DNA from 2 places in the Amycolatopsis mongoliensis genome. Region 2 is predicted to be linked to the other one. Evidence: riboswitches for the same ligand, from Rfam matches in the RefSeq annotation. Region 2 holds a riboswitch; the other holds the start of a gene.
The links. Region 2 has a riboswitch for glycine ahead of gcvP (aminomethyl-transferring glycine dehydrogenase). Riboswitches for the same ligand answer to the same signal wherever they lie in the genome.

Region 1: it holds a riboswitch for glycine, as region 2 does, so the genes downstream of both, gcvP (aminomethyl-transferring glycine dehydrogenase) here and gcvP (aminomethyl-transferring glycine dehydrogenase) in region 2, are expected to answer to the same signal.

What each region holds. Positions count from the first base shown of each region.
Region 1 covers NZ_CP127295.1:335,983-346,592, forward strand. Annotated here, with positions in the region: gene lipA (lipoyl synthase) at 1-997, opposite strand, end outside; gene glyA (serine hydroxymethyltransferase) at 994-2,268, opposite strand; gene gcvH (glycine cleavage system protein GcvH) at 2,268-2,645, opposite strand; gene gcvT (glycine cleavage system aminomethyltransferase GcvT) at 2,658-3,749, opposite strand; gene gcvP (aminomethyl-transferring glycine dehydrogenase) at 3,807-6,638, opposite strand; glycine riboswitch at 6,683-6,781, opposite strand; gene QRX60_RS01645 (helix-turn-helix domain-containing protein) at 7,020-8,312, opposite strand; gene QRX60_RS01650 (hypothetical protein) at 8,385-8,591, shown strand; gene QRX60_RS01655 (3-oxoacyl-ACP reductase) at 8,588-9,355, opposite strand; gene QRX60_RS01660 (aldehyde dehydrogenase family protein) at 9,355-10,610, opposite strand, start outside.
Region 2 covers NZ_CP127295.1:8,116,929-8,127,538, forward strand. Annotated here, with positions in the region: gene QRX60_RS38915 (NAD-dependent epimerase/dehydratase family protein) at 1-902, opposite strand, end outside; gene QRX60_RS38920 (GtrA family protein) at 1,125-1,622, shown strand; gene QRX60_RS38925 (glycosyltransferase family 2 protein) at 1,552-3,726, opposite strand; gene QRX60_RS38930 (NAD-dependent epimerase/dehydratase family protein) at 3,723-4,670, opposite strand; gene QRX60_RS38935 (LuxR C-terminal-related transcriptional regulator) at 5,069-5,173, shown strand; gene gcvP (aminomethyl-transferring glycine dehydrogenase) at 5,206-8,094, opposite strand; glycine riboswitch at 8,390-8,488, opposite strand; gene QRX60_RS38945 (MerR family transcriptional regulator) at 8,531-9,109, opposite strand; gene QRX60_RS38950 (TetR/AcrR family transcriptional regulator) at 9,388-10,020, shown strand; gene trxA (thioredoxin) at 10,017-10,355, opposite strand; gene QRX60_RS38960 (MerR family transcriptional regulator) at 10,367-10,610, opposite strand, start outside.

The sequences.
Region 1 (10,610 bases), 3.0 Mb from region 2:
GCGCCAGCAGAGAGCTGGCTTCTTGCGCGGCCGGGCCCTGGTCGGCGAGGTGCTGCAGGTTCTCGGGCAGCTCCTCACCACGGTAGCCCTTGGTCTGCGCGTAGAGCCGTCCCGCGCGGTACGACGACCGCACCAACGGACCCGCCATCACACCCGCGAAGCCCATCGCCTCGGCAGCCTTCGAATGCTCGACGAACTCCTCCGGCTTCACCCACCGATCCACCGGGTGATGCCGCGGTGACGGCCGCAGATACTGCGTGATCGTCAAAATCTCGCACCCCGCGTCGACCAGATCCTGCATCGCCGGAGCCACCTCGTCCGGCGTCTCCCCCATGCCCAGGATCAGGTTCGACTTCGTCACAAGCCCGGCCTCACGCGCCTTGGTAATGACTTCCAGGGACCGCGCGTACCGGAAACCGGGACGGATCCGCTTGAAAATCCGCGGCACCGTCTCCACGTTGTGCGCCAGCACCTCCGGCCGCGACCCGAACACCTCCGCCAGCTGCGCCGGATCAGCGTTGAAGTCCGGAATCAGCAACTCCACACCGGTACCCGGGTTCAGAGCGTGGATCTGACGCACGGTCTCCGCGTACAGCCACGCGCCACCGTCGTCCAGGTCGTCACGCGCGACACCGGTCACCGTCGAGTACCGCAACCCCATCGCCTGCACCGACTCCGCGACCTTCCGCGGCTCCGTGCGATCCAAGGCAGCCGGCTTACCCGTGTCGATCTGACAGAAATCACACCGACGCGTGCACTGATCCCCACCGATCAGGAACGTGGCCTCCCGGTCTTCCCAGCACTCGTAAATGTTGGGACAACCAGCCTCTTCACACACCGTGTGCAGACCCTCGCGGCGCACGAGACCCTTGAGTTCGGTGAACTCCGGCCCCATCCGCACCCGCGTCTTGATCCACGGCGGCTTCTTCTCGATCGGCGTCTCACTGTTGCGGACCTCGAGCCGCAGCAGCTTCCGGCCCTCGGGCAGCGCGCTCATCGGGACAGGCCCGCGTACAACGGGTGCTTCGCGGCCAGGGCTTCGACGCGGTCGCGGAGCTTCGAACGCAGGGCGTCGTCGAAGTCCGGCTTGAGCGCCTCGGCGATGACGTCGGCGACCTCGGCGAAGTCGTCCGCCTGGAAGCCGCGGGTCGCGAGCGCCGGGGTGCCGATCCGCAGGCCGGAGGTGATCATCGGCGGGCGCGGGTCGAACGGGACGGCGTTGCGGTTGACCGTGATGCCGACCTCGTGCAGCCGGTCCTCGGCCTGCTGACCGTCCAGAGTGGACTGGACGAGGTCGACCAGCACCAGGTGGACGTCGGTGCCGCCGGTCAGGACGCGCACACCGGCGTCGGCGCAGTCGGACTGGGACAGCCGCGAAGCCAGAATGCGCGAGCCCTCCAGGGTGCGCTGCTGGCGCTCCTTGAACTCCTCGCTCGCGGCGATCTTCAGCGCGACGGCCTTGGCCGCGATGACGTGCTCCAGCGGCCCGCCCTGCTGACCCGGGAACACCGCCGAGTTGATCTTCTTCGCCAGCTCCTGGCGGCACAGGATCAGGCCGCCGCGCGGGCCGCCGAGGGTCTTGTGCGTGGTCGTGGTGACGATGTCGGCGTGCGGCACCGGCGACGGGTGCAGCCCGGCGGCGACCAGCCCGGCGAAGTGGGCCATGTCGACCATCAGCTTGGCGTCGACCTTGTCGGCGATCCGGCGGAACTCGGCGAAGTCGAGCTGACGCGGGTAGGCGGACCAGCCGGCGATGATCAGCTTCGGCCGGTGCTCGACGGCGAGCCGCTCGATCTCGGCCAGGTCGACGATGCCGGTCTCTTTGTCGACGTGGTAGGCGACGACGTTGTAGAGCTTGCCCGAGAAATTGATCTTCATCCCGTGCGTCAGGTGGCCGCCGTGCGCCAGGTCGAGGCCGAGGATGGTGTCGCCGGGCTTGAGCACGGCGAACATCGCGGCCGCGTTGGCCTGTGCGCCCGAGTGCGGCTGGACGTTGGCGTGCTCGGCGCCGAAGAGGGCCTTCGCGCGGTCGATGGCGAGCTGCTCGACGACGTCGACGTGCTCGCAGCCGCCGTAGTAGCGGCGGCCCGGGTAGCCCTCGGCGTACTTGTTGGTCAGCACCGAGCCCTGCGCTTCGAGCACGCCCACCGGGGCGAAGTTCTCGGACGCGATCATCTCCAGGGTGGACTGCTGGCGGGTCAGTTCGTCGGCGACGGCCGCGGCGACCTCGGGGTCGACTTCGGACAGGTGCGCGTCGAAGGTCGTCATCAGTTCTCCTGGGTGAGCTTGGCGTACGCGGCGGCGTCGAGCAGGTCCGGCACGTCCCCGGTCAGACGCACCTTCAGCAGCCAGCCTTCCGTGTACGGGTCGGAGTTGATGACCTCGGGGGTGTCCGAAGTGGCGCCGTTCACCTCGACGACCTCGCCGGAGACGGGCGCGTACAGCTCGCTGACCGACTTGGTCGACTCGACCTCGCCGAACACCTCGCCCGCGGTCACGGTCGAGCCGGCCTCGGGCAGCTGGACGAACACGATGTCACCGAGCGACTCGGCGGCGAAGGCGGTGATGCCGACGGTCGCGACGCCGTCCTCGACGTTCAGCCACTCGTGTTCCTTGGTGTACTTCAGGTTCTCGGGGATGCTCACGGTGAAAGTCCTTTACGCGCGGGAGTAGAAGGGCAGGGCGACGACCTCGACGGGCTCGATCCTGCCCCGGATGTCGACGGACAGCTCGGTGCCGGGCTCGGCGTACGCCCGATCGACGTACGCCATGGCGATCGGGTAACCCAGCGTCGGCGACAGCGCGCCGCTGGTGACCTCGCCGATTTCGGTGTCGCCCGCGAGCAGCTTGTAGCCGTGCCGCGGGGCACGGCGGCCGGCGCCCTTGAGCCCGACACGCACGCGGGGGACGTCCTGCTTGGACCGCTCTTCCAGCGCCGTGCGGCCGACGAAGTCGCCCGGCTTCTCGAACTTGACGACGCGCCCGAGCCCGGCTTCGAACGGGCTCTGCTCGACGGTGAGCTCGTTGCCGTACAACGGCATCCCGGCTTCCAGGCGCAGCGTGTCGCGGCAGGCCAGCCCGGCCGGGACCAGCCCGTGCGGCTCCCCCGCTTCCAGGAGCAGCCGCCAGACCGCCGGGGCCTCGTCGGCGTCGACGAACAGCTCGAAGCCGTCTTCGCCGGTGTAGCCGGTGCGGGCGAGCAGGACGTCGTGTCCCTTCACCGACGCCGGGACGCTGGCGTAGTACTTCAGCGCGTCCAGGTCGGCGTCGGTGACGGCGGCCAGGATCTCGACGGCCTTCGGGCCCTGGACGGCGATCAGGGCGGTCGTCTCCGACCGGTCGTCGACCACGGCGTCGAAGCCCGCGACCCGCTCTTCCAGGGCGTCCGCGACGACCTGCGCGTTGCCCGCGTTCGCGACGACGAGGTAGTGCTCGTCGGCGAGGCGGTAGACGACGAGGTCGTCGAGGACGCCGCCCTCGGCGTTGCAGATCATCGTGTAGCGCGCCCGGCCCGGCTTGACCCCGGTGAGGTTGCCGACCAGCGCGAAGTCCAGGACGTCGGCGGCCTGCTTGCCGGTGACGTGGATTTCGGCCATGTGCGAGAGGTCGAACAGCCCGGCCGCCTCGCGGACGGCCTTGTGCTCGGCCAGCTCGCTGGCGTAGCGGACCGGCATCGACCAGCCGGCGAAGTCGGTGAACAGCGCACCGAGTCCCTTGTGGACTCCGTGCAGGGAGGTTTCGCGAGACATTGTCGCCTTCCGTAGGTGGTCGTGAGTGGTAAGTAGGGTTCTAACCCGACTAAACACTCACGACCCGTACTCGCTGAGGGGCGGGCAGGAGCAGACGAGGTTGCGGTCGCCGCGGGCGCCGTCGATGCGCCGCACCGGCGGCCAGTACTTGTTCTTGCGCGAAACACCCGCCGGGTACACCGCCAGCTCACGGTCATAGCGCTTGTCCCACTCCCCGACCAGCGTCTCGGCCGTGTGCGGCGCCCCGCGCAGCGGCGACTCCTCCGCGCTCCACTTGCCGTTCGCGACCTCGTCGATCTCGGCGCGGATGGCGATCATCGCGGCGATGAACCGGTCGATCTCGCCCAGGTCCTCGGACTCGGTCGGCTCGACCATCAGCGTCCCCGCGACCGGGAACGACATGGTCGGCGCGTGGAAGCCGTAGTCGATGAGCCGCTTCGCGACGTCGTCGACCGTCACGCCGGTCTCCTTGGTGAGCTGGCGCAGGTCGAGGATGCACTCGTGCGCGACCAGGCCGTCCTGGCCGGTGTAGAGCACCGGGTAGTGCGGGGCCAGCCGGGACGCGACGTAGTTCGCGGCCAGCACGGCGACCTTCGTGGCCGCGGTCAGGCCGGGCGCGCCCATCATCCGGACGTAGGCCCACGAGATCGGCAGGATCGACGCCGAGCCGTACGGCGCGCCGCTGATCGGGCCGACGCCGGTCGCGGGGCCGGCGGCGTCCAGCAGCGGGTGGTTCGGCAGGTACGGCGCGAGGTGCGCGCGCACCGCGACCGGGCCGACGCCCGGGCCGCCACCGCCGTGCGGGATGCAGAAGGTCTTGTGCAGGTTCAGGTGCGAGACGTCGCCGCCGAACTCGCCCGGCTTGGCCAGGCCCAGCAGGGCGTTGAGGTTCGCGCCGTCGACGTACACCTGGCCGCCGCCGTCGTGGACGATCTTCGCCAGCTCGTCGATGTCGTGCTCGTACACGCCGTGCGTGGACGGGTAGGTGACCATGATCGCGGCGAGCGTGTCGCGGTGGGCGTCCACCTTGGCGCGCAGGTCGGCCAGGTCGACGTTGCCCTCGTCGGTGCACTTCACGACGACCACGCGCATCCCGGCGAGCACCGCCGAAGCCGCGTTGGTGCCGTGCGCCGACGACGGGATCAGGCAGACGTCCCTGGTCTCGTCGCCGTTCGCGCGGTGGTAGGCGCGGATCGCGAGGAGCCCGGCCAGCTCGCCCTGGCTGCCCGCGTTCGGCTGCAGCGACACCTTGTCGTAGCCGGTGACCTCGGCCAGCCAGTCCGCGAGCTGCCCGACGAGCGTGTGGTAACCCTCGGCGTCCTCGGCCGGCGCGAACGGGTGGATGCCGGCGAACTCGCGCCAGCTGATCGGCTCCATCTCGGTGGTGGCGTTGAGCTTCATCGTGCAGGAGCCGAGCGGGATCATGCCGCGGTCGAGCGCGTAGTCCTGGTCGGACAACCGCCGCAGGTAGCGCAGCATCGCCGTCTCGGAGCGGTGGGTGCCGAAGACCTCGTGGCCCATGAAGCCGCTCTCGCGGGCGAGGCCGTTCGGCAGCGCGACGCCGTCCTGGACGTTCTCCTCGACGCCGAAGGCCTTCAGGACCTTGGCGGTGATCGCGGGGGTGCTGACCTCGTCGAAGGCGACGCGCACGTGGTCGGCGTCGACGTGGCCGAGGTTGATCCCGGCCTCGCGGGCGGCGGCGTGGACCTCGGCGGCCTGGCCGGGGACGCGCGCGACGACCGTGTCGAAGAAGGACTCGTGCACGACCTCGACGCCGGTCTTGCGGAGGGCGTCCGCGAAGCCCGCGGCGAGGCCGTGGACGCGCTGGGCGATCCGCTTGAGGCCGTCCGGGCCGTGGTAGACGGCATACATCGCGGCCAGCACGGCGGGCAGGACCTGCGCGGTGCAGATGTTGGACGTCGCCTTCTCGCGGCGGATGTGCTGCTCACGTGTCTGCAGCGCGAGCCGGTAGGCCGGGTTGCCGTCCGCGTCGACCGAGACGCCGACCAGGCGCCCGGGCAGCGAGCGCTCGAGTCCGGCGCGGACGGACATGTACCCGGCGTGCGGGCCGCCGTAGCCGAGCGGGACGCCGAAGCGCTGCGTCGAGCCCGCGGCGACGTCGGCGCCGAACTCGCCGGGCGCGGTGATCAGCGTCAGCGCGAGGAGGTCCGCGGCGACGGTGAACAGCGCGCCCGCGGCCTTCGCCGACTCGGAGATCGCGTGGTAGAAGCCGCGGCCGCGCAGCACACCGGACGCGCCCGGGTATTGGACGACGACGCCGAAGAACTCGTCCGGCAAGCCGGTGAGCAGGTCGCGGACCTCGACCTCGATGCCCAGCGCCTCGACGCGCGTGCGCACGACGGCGATGGTCTGCGGCAGGCACTCGGCGTCCAGCACGACCTTGTTCGACTTGGACTTCGACGCACGGCGCATCAGCGTGACGGCCTCGGCGACGGCGGTCGACTCGTCGAGCAGGGACGCGTTCGCGGTGGCCAGGCCGGTCAGGTCGGCGACCATGGTCTGGAAGTTGAGGAGCGCTTCGAGCCGGCCCTGGGAGATCTCCGGCTGGTAGGGCGTGTACGCGGTGTACCAGGCCGGGTTCTCGAGGACGTTGCGGCGGATGACGCCGGGGGTGACGGTGTCGGAGTAGCCGAGGCCGATCATCTGCGTCATCGGGCGGTTGCGGGCGGCGAGGGCGCGCAGCTCCGCGGTGGCGTCCTCTTCGGACGCGGCGGGCGGGAGCCGCAGGTCACGGGTGGCGCGGATGGCGGTGGGGACGGCGGCACCGACGAGGGCGTCCAGGCTGCCGTAGCCGCACTCGGCCAGCATCTTCGCGCGTTCGGCCTCGGACGGGCCGATGTGGCGGGCGTCGAACTGCGTGGAAGTGATGGGGAGCTCCTCGGGCCGGGCACCGGGCACAACGGTGCGCTGGGAACTCCCCCTCTGTCATGGCACCTGAGAGTTTCACCGTGTGCGACACGGCTTTCACCTTGGGTGAGGCGCGGGTGCGCCTGCTTTCCAGAGTGGCCTCGCACGAAGCGGTAGCAGGTACCTGAGAGATTCCGGGGAGTTTGCTCCTTCGGTGCCCCACCACGTTCGTGAGGGCTCTCCCGCCTCGGCTCGACGGCCCGATCTGCAGTTGTGGCGGCTACGGTACCTGCCGCCTTCGAGGTCCGTCTACTTCACCGGGGCAACGCCACACCGGTCTTCGATCGATCCTCGACGACGTGAATGACTCATTCATGTCACCGGACGACAGGAATGAGTCATTCACGTCGTTCGGGCCACCCGGCGGACCACCTGACCCGCCAAAGCCGGTGGGCGGCGAACCCGGCCCGAGGGCAGGACCAGGCGTTTCAGCGGGCCGCCCACCGGCACCGGCGGGTGCCCGGCGCCCAGCAGCACCTGCTCGACGATCTGCTCGGCGAGCCACGCCACCGAGTCGTTGAGCCGGTCCAGCGAGGGGTGGTCGCCGTCGAAGACGTCCTCGTCGGCGAGCGTCACCTCGAAGTAAGCGCAGCCCGGCGGGACCGAGATCGCCTCCTCGATCGCGCGAGCCCCCTCCTCGGGGTCCGCGAACCCGGCTTCGAGCAGCGGCTCGCGGTAGATGCGGGCCGCGCGAGCACGCATGCGGGGGCCGTAGCGGACCACGACCGGGAGCCGCCCGGTCAGGTCGGGCACGGCCAGGCCGTGCAGCAGCATGATCGGCGGCACCGAGTGCACCAGCCGCGGCGCGGGCTCGGCCAGCTCGCGCGCGGTGATCCGGACGCGGTCGGCCATCGCGTCGGGGAGGCCGAAGTAGCGGAAGTCGACGTTGCCGAACCCGAGCCCGTCCGCCACCAGCGACGCCAGCAGCTCGCCGTACCCCCAGATCGGCGACAGCACCACGACCGGTGGCGCGGCGACGACCGGCGACGGCGCGGGCGGGCGCGTCGCCTCCTGCTCGGGGACCTGGATCACCAGCCGCGGCGGCTCGTGCCAGTCGTGCACCTCGGCGACCCGCCAGTAGAGCCCGAGCGGCCGCCACAGCTCGCCGAGGACGTCGTGCTCGAGGATCCGGCGCACCTCGGCGTCGTCGTGGGGGAAGTCCCGGGGCGGCACGACGCCGACGTAGTGGTGGTAGGTGACGCGGACCTCGTCGCCGCGGGTCGCGGAGCGGATCCGCATCTCCCAGTCGATCGGCGAAGCGGCGATGAGGTTGGCCACCTGCGTGCCGGGCGAGGAGTAGACGAGCGCCGTGGCCTGCCGGAGGAACTGCCCGGCCTGGTCGATGCCCTCCCGCAGCGCCTTCGCGGCCTGCGCCACGTGCACCGGCGAAGCGAGCGAAGCGGGCAGGACCCCGGCCGCGCGCAGCAGCTCGGCCTCCCCGAGCCCGGTGACCTCGGCGATCTCGGCCCAGTGGTCGAAGACGGTCACCTTCGGCGCGTGCCGGTGCTCGATCCAGCTGCGCAGGGTCGACGTCGGGACGCCGATGCGGCGCGCGGCCTCGTCCAGGGAAAGCCCCCGCGCCCGGATGCCGGTCCGGACCGCTTCCGCCCACTCGTCGGCGCGCCAGTGCGTCACCTCACAAAGCTAACGAAACCCGCTAGCTTTGCGCAGGGACGAAACGCCCACCGGGCCCCGACGCTGGTCACCATGACCACCACCGTGATCGCCCTCATCCTGATCGTCGGCACGCTGACCTTCGCCGCCGGCGCCTTCCTCGCCGCCGAGATCGCCACCCGCATCCTGCGGCGGCGCGAACGGCAGATCTCCGAAGAGCGCAAGACGCTCAACGCCGCCTGGAAGTACCTGCGGGAGGTCTACGGCGTGCGGAAACCCGGGGAGAAGACGCGCCGTTAGAGCGGGGTGACGTACGCGCCGGAGATGCCGCCGTCGACCAGGAACTGCGACGCCGTGATGAAGCTGGCGTCGTCGCTGGCCAGGAAGGCGACCGCCGCCGCGATCTCCTCGGGCTCGGCGAACCGGCCGACCGGCACATGCACCAGCCGCCGCGCCGCGCGTTCCGGGTCCTTCGCGAACAGCTCCTTGAGCAGCGGGGTGTTCACCGGCCCCGGGCACAGCGCGTTGACGCGGATGTTCTCCCGCGCGAACTGCACACCCAGCTCGCGGCTCATCGCGAGCACCCCGCCCTTGGACGCGGTGTAGGAGATCTGCGACGTCGCCGCGCCCATCACCGCCACGAACGAGGCCGTGTTGATGATCGAGCCCTTGCCCTGGCGCTGCATGTGCGGCAGGACGGCCTTGCAGCAGTGGTACACCGACGTCAGGTTGACGCGCTGCACGCGGTCCCACGCCTCGATGCCGGTGGTGAGGATGGAGTCGTCCTCCGGCGGGGAGATGCCGGCGTTGTTGAACGCGACGTCGACCGAGCCGAACTGCTCGACCGTGCTGTGGAACAGGTTTTCGACCTGCTCGGCGTCGGTGACGTCGGTCTGGATGAACGCGCCGCCGACCTCGTCCGCAGCCGCCTTGCCCTCGGCCGGCGTCAGGTCCCCGATGACGACCTTCGCGCCTTCGCTCGCCAGACGGCGGGCCGAGGCGAGCCCGATGCCGCTCGCGCCGCCGGTGATCACCGCGACGCGGCCTTCGAAACGCTGGACCATTACTCCTCCGTGCTCAGAAAGACGTTCTTGGTTTCGGTGAACGCCGCCGCGGCGTCGGGGCCCAGCTCGCGGCCGAGACCGGACTGCTTGAAGCCGCCGAACGGCGTCCAGTAGCGCACCGAAGAGTGCGAATTCACCGACAGGTTGCCGGCTTCGACGCCACGCGCCACCCGGAACGCGCGCCCGGCGTCACGGGTCCAGATCGACCCCGACAGCCCGTACTCGGTGGCGTTGGCCATCCGGACCGCGTCGGCTTCCTCGGCGAACGGCACGACGGCGACGACCGGGCCGAAGACCTCGTCCGCCACGGCCGGGTGCCGCAGGTCGGGCGGGGTGAGGACGGTCGGCGGGAACCAGAAGCCGGGCCCCGCCGGCGCGCTGCCGCGGAAGGCGACCGGCGCGTCGTCCGGGACGTAGGAGGCCACCTTCTCGCGGTGCGCCGCCGAGATCAGCGGCCCCATCTCGGTCTTCTCGTCGCCGGGGTCGCCGACGACGACGCCGTGCACCGCGGGCTCCAGGAGTTCCATGAAGCGGTCGTACGCGCTCGCCTGCACCAGGATCAGCGACCGCGCGCAGCAGTCCTGGCCCGCGTTGTCGAAGACGCCGTAGGGCGCGGTCGCCGCGGCCTTCTCCAGGTCGGAGTCGGCGAAGACGATGTTCGCGTTCTTGCCGCCCAGCTCCAGCGTCACGCGCTTCACCTGGGCCGCGCAGCCGGCCATGATCTGCTTGCCGACCTCGGTGGAGCCGGTGAAGACGACCTTCCGCACGCCCGGGTGGTCCACGAACCGCTGTCCCACCACGGATCCCTTGCCGGGCAGCACCTGGAAGACGTCTTCGGGGATGCCCGCCTCGCGCGCCAGCTCGCCCAGCCGGATGGCGGTCAGCGGCGTCAGCTCGGCGGGCTTGAGGACGACGGTGTTGCCGGCGGCGAGCGCGGGCGCGAAGCCCCAGCCCGCGATCGGCATCGGGAAGTTCCACGGCACGATCACGCCGACCACGCCCAGGGGCTCCTGGAACGTGACGTTGACCCCGCCCGGGACCGGGATCTGCTTGCCGATCAGGCGTTCCGGCGCGGCTGAGTAGTAGGTGAGGACGTCGCGGACGTTGCCCGCCTCCCAGCGGGCGTTGCCGATCGTGTGCCCGGAGTTGGCGACCTCCAGCCGCGCGAGGTGCTCGATGTCGGCTTCGACGGCGTTGGCGAAGCGGCGCAGCAGCCGCGCGCGGTCGCCGGGGGTCACGTCGCGCCACGCCGGGA
Region 2 (10,610 bases):
CCGGCCACCGACATGCTCTCGGTCATCTGGTTGAAGACGCGGAACTCCCCCGCCTCGGCCGGGTTCTCCACGGCGAGCCGGATGCATTCGACGGTGTCGCGGATGTCGATCAGGCCGCGCGTCTGGGCACCCTTGCCGTACACGGTCAGCGGCTGGCCGAGCACCGCCTGGATGACGAACCGGTTCAGCACGGTGCCGAACACCGCGTCGTAGTCGAAGCGGGTCGCCAGCCGCGGGTCGAGCGCCGTCTGCGGCGTCTGCTGGCCGTACACGACGCCCTGGTTCAGGTCCGTCGCGCGCAGCCCCCACGCGCGGCAGGTGAATTCGATGTTGTGCGAATCGTGGACCTTGGTCAGGTGGTAGAACGACCCGGGCCGCTTCGGGAACAGCACCCGGTCGGAGCGCCCGTTGTGCTCCAGATCCAGCCAGCCTTCTTCGATGTCGACGTTCGGCGTGCCGTATTCGCCCATCGTGCCCAGTTTGACCAGATGGATCGCCGGGTCGATCTCCGCGATCGCGTACAGCAGGTTCAGGTTCCCGATCACATTGTTGTGCTGCGTGTACACCGCGTGCTCGCGGTCGATCATCGAGTACGGCGCCGACCGCTGCTCGGCGTAGTGGACGATCGCGTCGGGCGCGAAGTCGCGCACCGCGCCGAACAGGAACTCCGCGTCCAGCAGGTCGCCCTCGTAGCTGCCGATCGTGCGCCCGGAGACCTCCTGCCACGCGGCGATCCGGTCGGCCAGGGATTCGATCGGGACGAGGCTTTCGACACCGAGTTCGGCGTCGTAGCCGCGGCGGGCGAAATTGTCGAGAACGGCTACCTCGTGGCCTTTGTCCGATAAGTGCAACGCGGTCGGCCAGCCCAGATATCCGTCACCGCCGAGAACCAGCACTCGCATTGTGCCGCCTTTCCTGCTCGTTTACGCCACAAGCATGCCGATCCGACGAACGAGCAGAGGCTTGCAAGAACCCGACGCTGCTGAAACCGGGGCTCCGCCACCCGGAACCCCCGAAGAAAGCTATCGATCACCTGCTGATGAGGACCTGGCAAATAGCTGTGAATCTCCTATGCGTAGGGGACCCGGACGGCGGCGCCCCGGGCCCGCGGGGAGGATGGGGGCATGACGACCGTAACCAACGGTGTGCGGCCCCGCACAACGGACGAAACCCGCCGCCGCGGCTGGGCCCGGCTGGCGCGCGCCGCGGCGACGTCCGTCGCGGCCACGGTCGTCAGCCAGGTCGTGCTGCTCGCGGTCCTGGCCACCGGCGGCGCCGCGGCCCTGGCGAGCACGCTGGCCTGGGCGGCCGGCGCGGTGCTCAACTTCGTGGTCACCCGCCGCTGGGTGTGGGGCCGCACCGGGCGCCCGCGCCTGCGCCGCGAACTGCTGCCCTACCTCGTCGTCATCGGCCTCGGCGGGCTCGCGTCGGTCGGCCTCACGACGCTGGCCGGCTCCCTGCTGACGCCGCTGGACCTGCCGCACTTCTGGTGGGTCGTGCTCGTCGACGGAGCGTACGTGGCCAGTTACGCGCTGGTGTTCGTCGTGAAGTTCACCCTGCTCGACCGGCTCGTGTTCGGCCGCGGCGCAGCACGTACCCCCGCCACCACGTCCCCGTCATGACCCGGGCGTAGTTGGCGCCGTAGACGACACTGCCGCCCTTCTTGCTCTTGCCCGCCTTGCGCAGCCGCATGCTCATCGGCAGCTCGACGACCCGGGCGCCGCGCGCGGTCACGCCGAGCATCAGCTCCGACGACTGGTACTGCGGTTCGTTGAGCGGAACCGAGCAGGCCAGGTCCGCCCGCATCGCGCGGAAGCCGAACGACGTGTCGGTGATCCGCCGGCCGGTCAGTACCGAGGCCAGGGCGGCGAACACGCGCACGCCCAGCCACCGGACGCGGCTGTCGGCCTCTTCGTGACCCAGCCGGCGGGAGCCGGTGACGAAGTCCGCGGTGCCCTCGACGACCGGCCTGACCAGGGCTTCCAGCTCGCTGTTGTCGTACTGGCCGTCGGCGTCGGTCGTCACGACGTACTCGGCACCGGCTTCGGCCGCGAGGTGGTAGCCCAGGCGCAGGGCAGCGCCCTGGCCGCGGTTGCGGGGCGCGACGCAGACGTGCGCACCGTGCTCTTCGGCGATCGCCGCGGTGTCGTCGGTGCCGCCGTCGACCACGACGAGCACGTCGACCCGCATGCCGAGGCACTCGTCCGGCATCTTCTCCAGGACTTCGCCGATGCCGCCGGCCTCGTTGTACGCCGCGATCACGACGGTCAGCGGGGCCAGTTCCAGGCCGGGGTGACGGCCGCGGAAGTCGTCGAGGGCGCCCTGGTCGACGTCGTCGGGGAACGCGGCGAGGCGTTTCCGGCTGGCCGACGTCAGGGTGGTGAAGCCGAGCGCGCCGGCCACCGGGAGGAGCACCAGCGCCGGGATCTGGTAGCGCCAGGAGAACTGGAACACCGCGGAGGCGAAGAGCAGGATCAGGCCGCTCGACGCCGCCAGCAGCGCCCCCGCCTGCGCCCGGTCCAGCGGCTTCTTGCGGCGGAACACCGTCAGCAGGCCCAGCAACGCGCCGATGCCGAGCATCACGCCCGGCACGTAGCCGCCGCCGAGCTGGTAGTCGCGCACGATCCTGGCCAGCGGCTGGTCGACGCTCGCGACGACACCGTCGTTCTGCTGGGTGACCAGGTCGATCAGCGACTGGTCGGCCCACTGCGGGTAGGTGAGCTGGAACTGCCACCGGTCCAGGGGGACGTCGGTCGGGTCCTGCTCGCGGGTCCAGGCGAAGCTCTTGGCGAAGTCCTTCAGCACCGCTTCCGCGACGTCGCCGGGCTGCTCCTTCAGGACGTCGACGGCGAACTCGTGTGCCAGCGCGGCCTTGTCCGCGCCCGGCGGCAGCGGGCCCGGCCAGTTGGGGTCGAGGTCGGCGTGGGTGTAGTTGTCCACGAGCCGGTTCTCGCGCGGCTCGGTCGGGCAGAACACCTGCAGCACCGGGTCGAGGTGGAGGTTCGCGCAGTCGGCGACGGCGGCGGTGCGGCCGTAGAGCATGTTCCCGGACGGCCCGGTCAGCCCCCACTTGCCCGTCTCCGCGTGCACCCGCGCCGAATAGGGCACGAGCACGACGAGCAGGCCCAGCAGGCCCGCCCCCGCCCGGCGCCAGCCCACCCACCGCCGCCACGCTCCCCCGGCGACGACCAGGAACACCAGCAGGGGCAGGGCGACGGAGATCCCGACCAGCCGCGTCAGCACGCCGAAGCCGAGCAGCAGCCCGGCGACGCCGGCGCGTTTCCAGCCCGGCGTGCCCCAGCCGAGCAGCAGCCACAGCAGCCCGAGCAGGACGGCCTCGAAGACCACCTCGGACATGATGTTCTGCTCGATCTGCAGCTGGTAAGCGTCGAGCAGCACCGGCACCGCGGCGAGCGCGCCGACCCACGGCCGGCCGCCGAGGCGCAGTACCAGCGCGTACAGGCCGACGGCGATCAGGAGCCCGCCGACGTGCTGGACGGCCGCGACCCAGGCCAGCCCGCCGACCGCCAGCAGCGGACGCAGCACGAGGTCGTAGCCGATCGGGTTCAACTGGTCGGCGCGCAGCGCGTGCAGGTTGTCGATGTAGCGGAACGAATCGATGTACAGCAGCGCGGGCCGGTAGGCCAGCCAGGTCAGCACCCGGAGCGTGATCGCCGGGACGAGGAGCAGGAGCAGCAGCCAGTGCCGCCGGGCGAACGCCGTCATAGTGTCGCGTTTGGACGGTCGAGCCCGGAGAAGTACTTCCACGCCGTGGCCAGGCCGTCGGTCAGCGACACGGACGGCTCGTAGCCGATCGTCGCCGCGCTCGCCGAGACGTCGACGACCACTGCGGGCATCTCCCCCGCCGGCGCCTCGACGTGCTCGACCGGCAGCTCGGCGCCGGTCACCTCGCGCACGGCCTCGACCATCTCCAGCACGGAAACCGAGCGCCCGGCGCCGACGATCGCGCGGCCGGTGTGGCCGCTGTCGAGGGCCAGCAGGATCGCGCGGACGACGTCGTCGACGTGCACGAGATCGCGGCGCTGGCGGCCGTCGCCGTAGACCTTGACGCCGGTGCCGGTCAGCGCGGCACGCATCATGCGCGGCACGAAACTGTCCTTGTGGGACATTCCCGGGCCGTAGACGTTGGTGAACCGCAACGCACACGTCGTCATGCCGTACGCGCCGGCGTAGCCCGAGAGCAGCATTTCGCACGCCGCCTTGGTGGCGCCGTAGGGCGTCAGCGGCCGCAGCGGCAGGTCCGGGGTGATCGTCGCGGTGCCGACGTTGCCGATCACCGCGTTGGTCGAGGCGAGCAGGAACCGGGGCACTTCGCGCCGGCGCGCCAGCTCCAGCAGTTCCTGGGTCACCAGCACGTTGTCGGCGAAGGTGTCTTCGGGCAGCTCAACCGACTTCAGCACCGATGTCAGCGCGGCGAGGTGCACGATGCCGGCAGTCTCCGGCGTCACGGCTTCCTCGCGGACGGCCGCGTCACGCAGGTTGCCGGTCACCACGCGGACGCCCTCGGCGTCGTCGGGGAACGGGACCCGGTCCGCGACGGTGACCGGGACGTCCCGGTCGCGGAGGGCGCGCACGACGGCCCGGCCGATGAAGCCGCTGCCGCCGGTCACGACCACGGACGTCCGATCAGGACCGTGCCCACTCGCCATGGCGTCAACCTACCTCCCGTTCCTGTGCGGGCTCGGCCCGACGTACGCACACTGCGTATGGCCGCCTGCCCCGGTGGTCGGTGTTCTTGAGGGGTCATGAAGCACAGGGGAGGAAGGCCCACCATGAAACGACTCTTCACCGTTCCGGCGCTGCTGCTGGCTTCGCCGGCCGGGGCCCCGACCGTGTCGGCCGCGTCCTGACACTCAGCCGGTCCCGGCCCGGGACCACGAGCTGGTCGCACTGCTCGCACCCCACCTGGCCCAGGCGTTCGCCCGGGAAGAGCGGCCGGCGGTCCGGCCGGCCACGGTGACGGTGCCCGGGCTGACGCCCCGCGAGCAGGAGGTGGCGCACCTCGTCGCGCGGGCGGCGCCCGACCGCGAGATCGCCCGGCGGCTGGGTGAGCCCGCGGACGGTGCAGAAGCACCTCCAGCAGATCTACCGCAAGCTCGGCCTGGCGAGCCGGACCGAGCTGATGGTCCACCTGGCCGACACGGGGTCGTGAGTGCGTAACAGTGTTAGAACACTGTTACGCACTCACGACCGCTGGGCGAAGGCTTCCGGGGGCGGGCACGAACAGACCAGGTGCCGGTCCCCCGCCGCGCCGTCGATGCGGCGGACCGGGGGCCAGATCTTGGCCGCGCCGGTGCCGCCCGGGAACACGGCCGTCTCGCGGCTGTACGGCCGGTCCCAGTCGCCCGCCAGGCAGCGCGCCGTGTGCGGGGCGTGCCGCAGCGGAGAGTCCGCCAGGGACCACTCGCCCGAGGCGATCCGGTCGATCTCGGCGCGGATGGCGATCATCGCGGCGCAGAACCGGTCCAGCTCGACCAGGTCCTCGCTCTCGGTGGGCTCCACCATCAGCGTGCCCGCGACCGGGAACGACATCGTCGGAGCGTGGAGCCCGTAGTCCGCCAGCCGCTTCGCGACGTCGTCGACCGTCACGCCGGTCGCCTTCGTCAGTGGCCGCAGGTCGAGGACGCACTCGTGCGCGACGAGCCCTTCGCGCCCCGCGTACAGCACCGGGTAGTGGTCCCCGAGCCGCCGCGCGACGTAGTTGGCGTTGGCCACCGCCACGAGGGTCGCCCGGCGCAGGCCGTCCGCGCCCATCATCCGGATGTAGGCCCACGAAATCGGCAGGATCGACGCACTGCCCCAGGGCGCCGCGCTGACCGGGCCGACGCCCGTCTCCGGGCCGGCGGCCGGCTGCAGCGGGTGGTTCGGCAGGAACGGCGCCAGGTGGGCGCGGACCCCGATCGGGCCGACGCCGGGTCCGCCACCGCCGTGCGGGATGCAGAACGTCTTGTGCAGGTTGAGGTGCGAGACGTCGGCGCCGAACCGGCCGTACTGGGCCACGCCGATGAGCGCGTTCAGGTTGGCGCCGTCGACGTACACCTGCCCGCCCGCGTCGTGCACCAGCGCGCACACCTCGCCGACGGTGTCTTCGTAGACCCCGTGCGTGGAGGGGTAGGTGATCATGATCGCGGCCAGGTCGGCGCCGTGGTCGTCCACAGTGGACCGCAGGTGCGCGACGTCGATGTTGCCTTCGTCGTCGCAACGGACGACGACCACCTGCATGCCGGCCATCACGGCGCTCGCCGCGTTCGTGCCGTGTGCGCTCGCCGGGATGAGGCAGACGTCGCGCTCGCCCTCGCCACGTGAACGGTGGTAGGCGCGGATGGCCAGCAGCCCGGCGAACTCGCCCTGGCTGCCCGCGTTGGGTTGCAGCGAAACCGTGTCGTAGCCGGTGATCCGCGCGAGCCAGGCACCCAGGTCGGCGACCACCTCGAGGAGGCCGGCCGCGTCCTCGGCGGGCGCGAACGGGTGCAGCCCGGCGAACTCGGGCCAGGTGATGGGTTCCATCTCGGCGGTGGCGTTGAGCTTCATGGTGCACGATCCGAGCGGGATCATGCTGCGGTCGAGCGCGACGTCCTTGTCCGCGAGCTGCCGCAGGTAGCGCAGCAGTGCGGTTTCCGAGCGGTGGGCGTGGAACACCGGGTGGGTGAGGAACGCGCTGGTGCGCCGCAGCGGCGCCGGGAGCGCGTCCGCCGTGTCCGCGTCGAGACCATCCACATCGGACACCGAGACGCCGAACGCCTTCCACACCAGGGAAAGGTGTTCGCGGGTGGTCGTCTCGTCGCAGGCGACGCCGACGTGGTCGCCGTCGATCCGCCGCAGGTTCACGCCGAGGTCGCGGGCCGCCGCGACGACCGTGTCCGCCCGGCCCGGCACCGCCGCGGTGACGGTGTCGAAGAACTCGCCGTGGACGACGCCCACGCCGCCCTCGCAGAGACCGGCCGCGAGCACGGTGGCCATCCGGTGGGCGCGCAGCGCGATCCCGCGCAGTCCGTCGGGTCCGTGGTACACCGCGTACATCGACGCCATCACCGCCAGCAGGACCTGCGCGGTGCAGATGTTCGACGTCGCCTTCTCGCGGCGGATGTGCTGCTCGCGGGTCTGCAGGGCGAGCCGGTACGCGGGTGCGCCGTCGGCGTCCTTCGAGACGCCGACCAGCCGGCCCGGCAGCTGCCGTTCCAGGCCCTTCCGGACCGCGAGGTAGCCCGCGTGCGGGCCGCCGAAGCCGAGCGGGACGCCGAAGCGCTGCGTCGACCCGACGGCGACGTCGGCGCCGAGTTCGCCCGGTGGGCGCAGGATGGTCAGCGCGAGGGGGTCGGCGGCGACGATGACCGCCGCGCCGTGCTTCTTCGCGTCGGCGATGGTGAGGTCCAGCTCGCGCACCGCGCCCGACGCGCCGGGGCAGGACAGCAGGATCCCGAAGAAGTCGCCGCCGAGGCCGAGTCCGGTCAGCCCCTGGGACAGGTCTTCGACGACCAGTTCGATGCCGAGGGGTTCGGCGCGGGTGCGGAGCACGGCGAGTGTCTGCGGCAGGGTGTCCCGGTCGACGACGAACCGGTTCGAGGCGGTCTTCCCGGCCCGCCGCACGAGTGTCATGGCCTCGGCCGCGGCGGTGGCCTCGTCGAGCAGGGAGGCGTTCGCGACGGGTAGCCCGGTCAGGTCGGCGACCATGGTCTGGAAGGTGAGCAGGGCTTCGAGCCGGCCTTGCGAGATCTCGGGCTGGTAGGGCGTGTACGCGGTGTACCAGGCGGGGTTCTCGAGCACGTTGCGGCGGATCACGGGCGGGGTGACGGTGTCGTGGTAGCCGAGGCCGATCATCTGGGTCATCGGCCGGTTCCGCGCGGCGAGCTCGCGGAGTTCGGCGAGGGCCTGGGCTTCGGTGGCGGCCGGGGGAAGTTCGAGCGGGCCGGCGGAGGCGCGCAGCGACTCGGGAACAGCACGCTCGGAGAGCTCGTCGAGAGAAGCGACGCCGACGACGTCGAGGATCCGGCGGAGTTCGTCCGGCCCGGGCCCGATGTGCCGGTCGGCGAAGGGGATGCCCTGTTCCAGCGAGGCGAGCGACAAGTCCACGATGGCCTCCTCCGAACGGCGGTGTCTACCCAACCCGACTGTAAACGCGAAGGTGACCACGGCGGGGGGTCCGGGGCGGAGCCCGCCGGGCGGGGTGCGGGGGTTGCACCCCCGCAAACACCGCGGAGGGTTCAGGCGAGCGCTCTGCGCGAGCAGGGTCCACCCGAACCCGGAGGAAACCCTCCCCACTCTGTCCGTACCCGTAGGGCGCCTGAGAGTTTCGCCCGAGGTTGAGCCGGGCTTGCACCGTCGGCGGGGTCGTCAAGCTGTGTCCTGACGACCCGCTTTCCAGAGGCGTCTCGTCCGCGCGGTCCAGGGTGCCTGAGAGGTTCCGGGGAGGACTTGCTCCTTCGGCGCCGAGCTCAAGGTGTGGCTCGGACTCTCCCGCGCGGATTCGTCGACCGCGGGGTGAACCTTACTCCGTCCGCCGCAGCGGTGATCATCCGGTCCGGCGGGCGTTGCGGCGCTGGGTCAGTTCGTCCGGCTCGTGCTGCTCGACGATGCCGCCGTCGGCGCGTTCGGCCGGGAACTCGTGGATGGTGCCGCTGATTTCCTGCATGGCGCCGCTGACCGCGATGCCGAAGACGCCCTGGCCGCCCTGGAGCAGGTCGACGATCTCCTCCGGCGAGGTGCACTCGTAGACGGTGGTGCCGTCGGAGAACAGGGTCACGCGCGCGAGGTCGCGGACTCCGCGGACGCGCAGGTGGTCGACGGCGACCCGGATGTTCTGCAGGGAGACCCCGGTGTCCAGCAGTCGCTTGACGACCTTGAGGACCAGGATGTCCTTGAACGAGTACAGCCGCTGCGAGCCGGAGCCGTGCGCCGTGCGGATGCTGGGTGCGACCAGCTTCGTCCGGGCCCAGTAGTCGAGCTGGCGGTAGGTGATGCCGGCGATCTGGCACGCGGCCGGGCCGCGGTAACCCACCAGCTCGTCCGGCAGCGAGTCGTCGGGGAACAGCTCACCCTGCTCGCCAGCCGCGACCTCAACAGGCTGCTTCTCGGAACCAGCCTCGACCACGCAAGCCTCCCCTCGCCCGACCTGGTGGCCGGCGAATGACAGCCGGACGGTCCCAGGAGCGGGACCCGCCGGAGATCAACCGCCACGGTCCGGCCCCAGACCGTGAATCACACCGTGGCGATTTACCTCCTTCGACGGTAAGCGCCCGGACAGGACCGGTCAACGCGACGCGCGGCAAGCCTCAACGGTCGGATGAGCCTTTGAGCCGTTCGCCGTACCCCGGGCGCGGTGGTTCAAACCTCTTGTCGCGATTTACTCAGCCGTGTTAATTTTTACTCATGCAAGTAAACACCGGCCTCATGGCCGAACTGGGCCTCAGCGTGACGGAGGCGGCGCGCCGCGCGCAGATCATCGGCGCGACCATCGGCGTCATCGCCGACCTCGGGTACCGGAAAGCCACCTTCGCGAAGATCAAGGAGCGCGCGGGGCTCAGCAGCACCCGGATGATCTCGTACCACTTCACCACCAAGGCCGGCCTGATGCAGGCCGTGCTGAGCACGGTGGTCGAGACGAAGAACGAGTTCCTGAAGGAGCGCACCGGCGGCGGGGTGGACCCCGCGGACCGGCCCGGCTACCTGCGGGCGCACATCGAGACGTCGATCGCGTTCCTGCGCGCGTACCCCGAGTGCGTCCGGGTGCTGACGGAGATGGCCGCCCACGCCGACGACGCCGACGGCTGGGCGATGACGAAGGTCCTGGTCGACGACATGCGAGTGCACGGCCTGGCCCGCCAGCTCAAGCAGGGCCAGGCCGAGGGGGCCTTCGGCGACTTCACGCCCGAGGTGATGGCGATGTCGATCGCCCAGGCCGTCGACGGCGTCGCGGCGGCCTTCGCCGGCGACCCCTCGCTGGACCTCGAGCAGTACGGGCGGGAAGTCGCCGACACGTTCGTGAAGGCGACGGCTCCCTAGAGGGCCTGGTCGAGGCGCTCCTCGATCCGGGCCTTCGGGTAGGCGCCGACGATCGTCGTCACCGGCTCGCCGTTGCGGAAGAGGATCATCGTCGGCAGCGACATGACCTGGTAGGACCGGGTCGTCTCCGGGTTCTCGTCGGCGTTGACCTTCCGCACGGCGAGCTTCCCGGCCCGCTCGGTGGCCAGCTGGGCCAGCACCGGGCCGACCATCCGGCAGGGCCCGCACCAGGTGGCCCAGAACTCGACCAGCACGGGGACGTCGCTGCCGAGGACCTCGGCCGCGAACGTGGCATCGGTGACGTCGGAAACGGCGACTGCGGTGTCTTCGGGCATGACGGGCTCCTTCACGGGCGCGGGGCGTCGGGGACGACACAGGGATCGGGTGCCTGCCGGGCGAGGGCGCCGGCGAGCTTCGCGGCCAGTTCGGCGCGGATCCCGCCGAGCCGGGACAGCAGCGCGTCGGCTTCTTCGAGCTTGCGGCGGTAGACCTCGATCGAGCTCGCACAGGAGTCGCCGGTTTCGTGGCCGCTGCGCAGGCAGTCGACGAACGGGCGGGTCTCGTCGAGGCTCAGGCCGACCGTCTGCAGG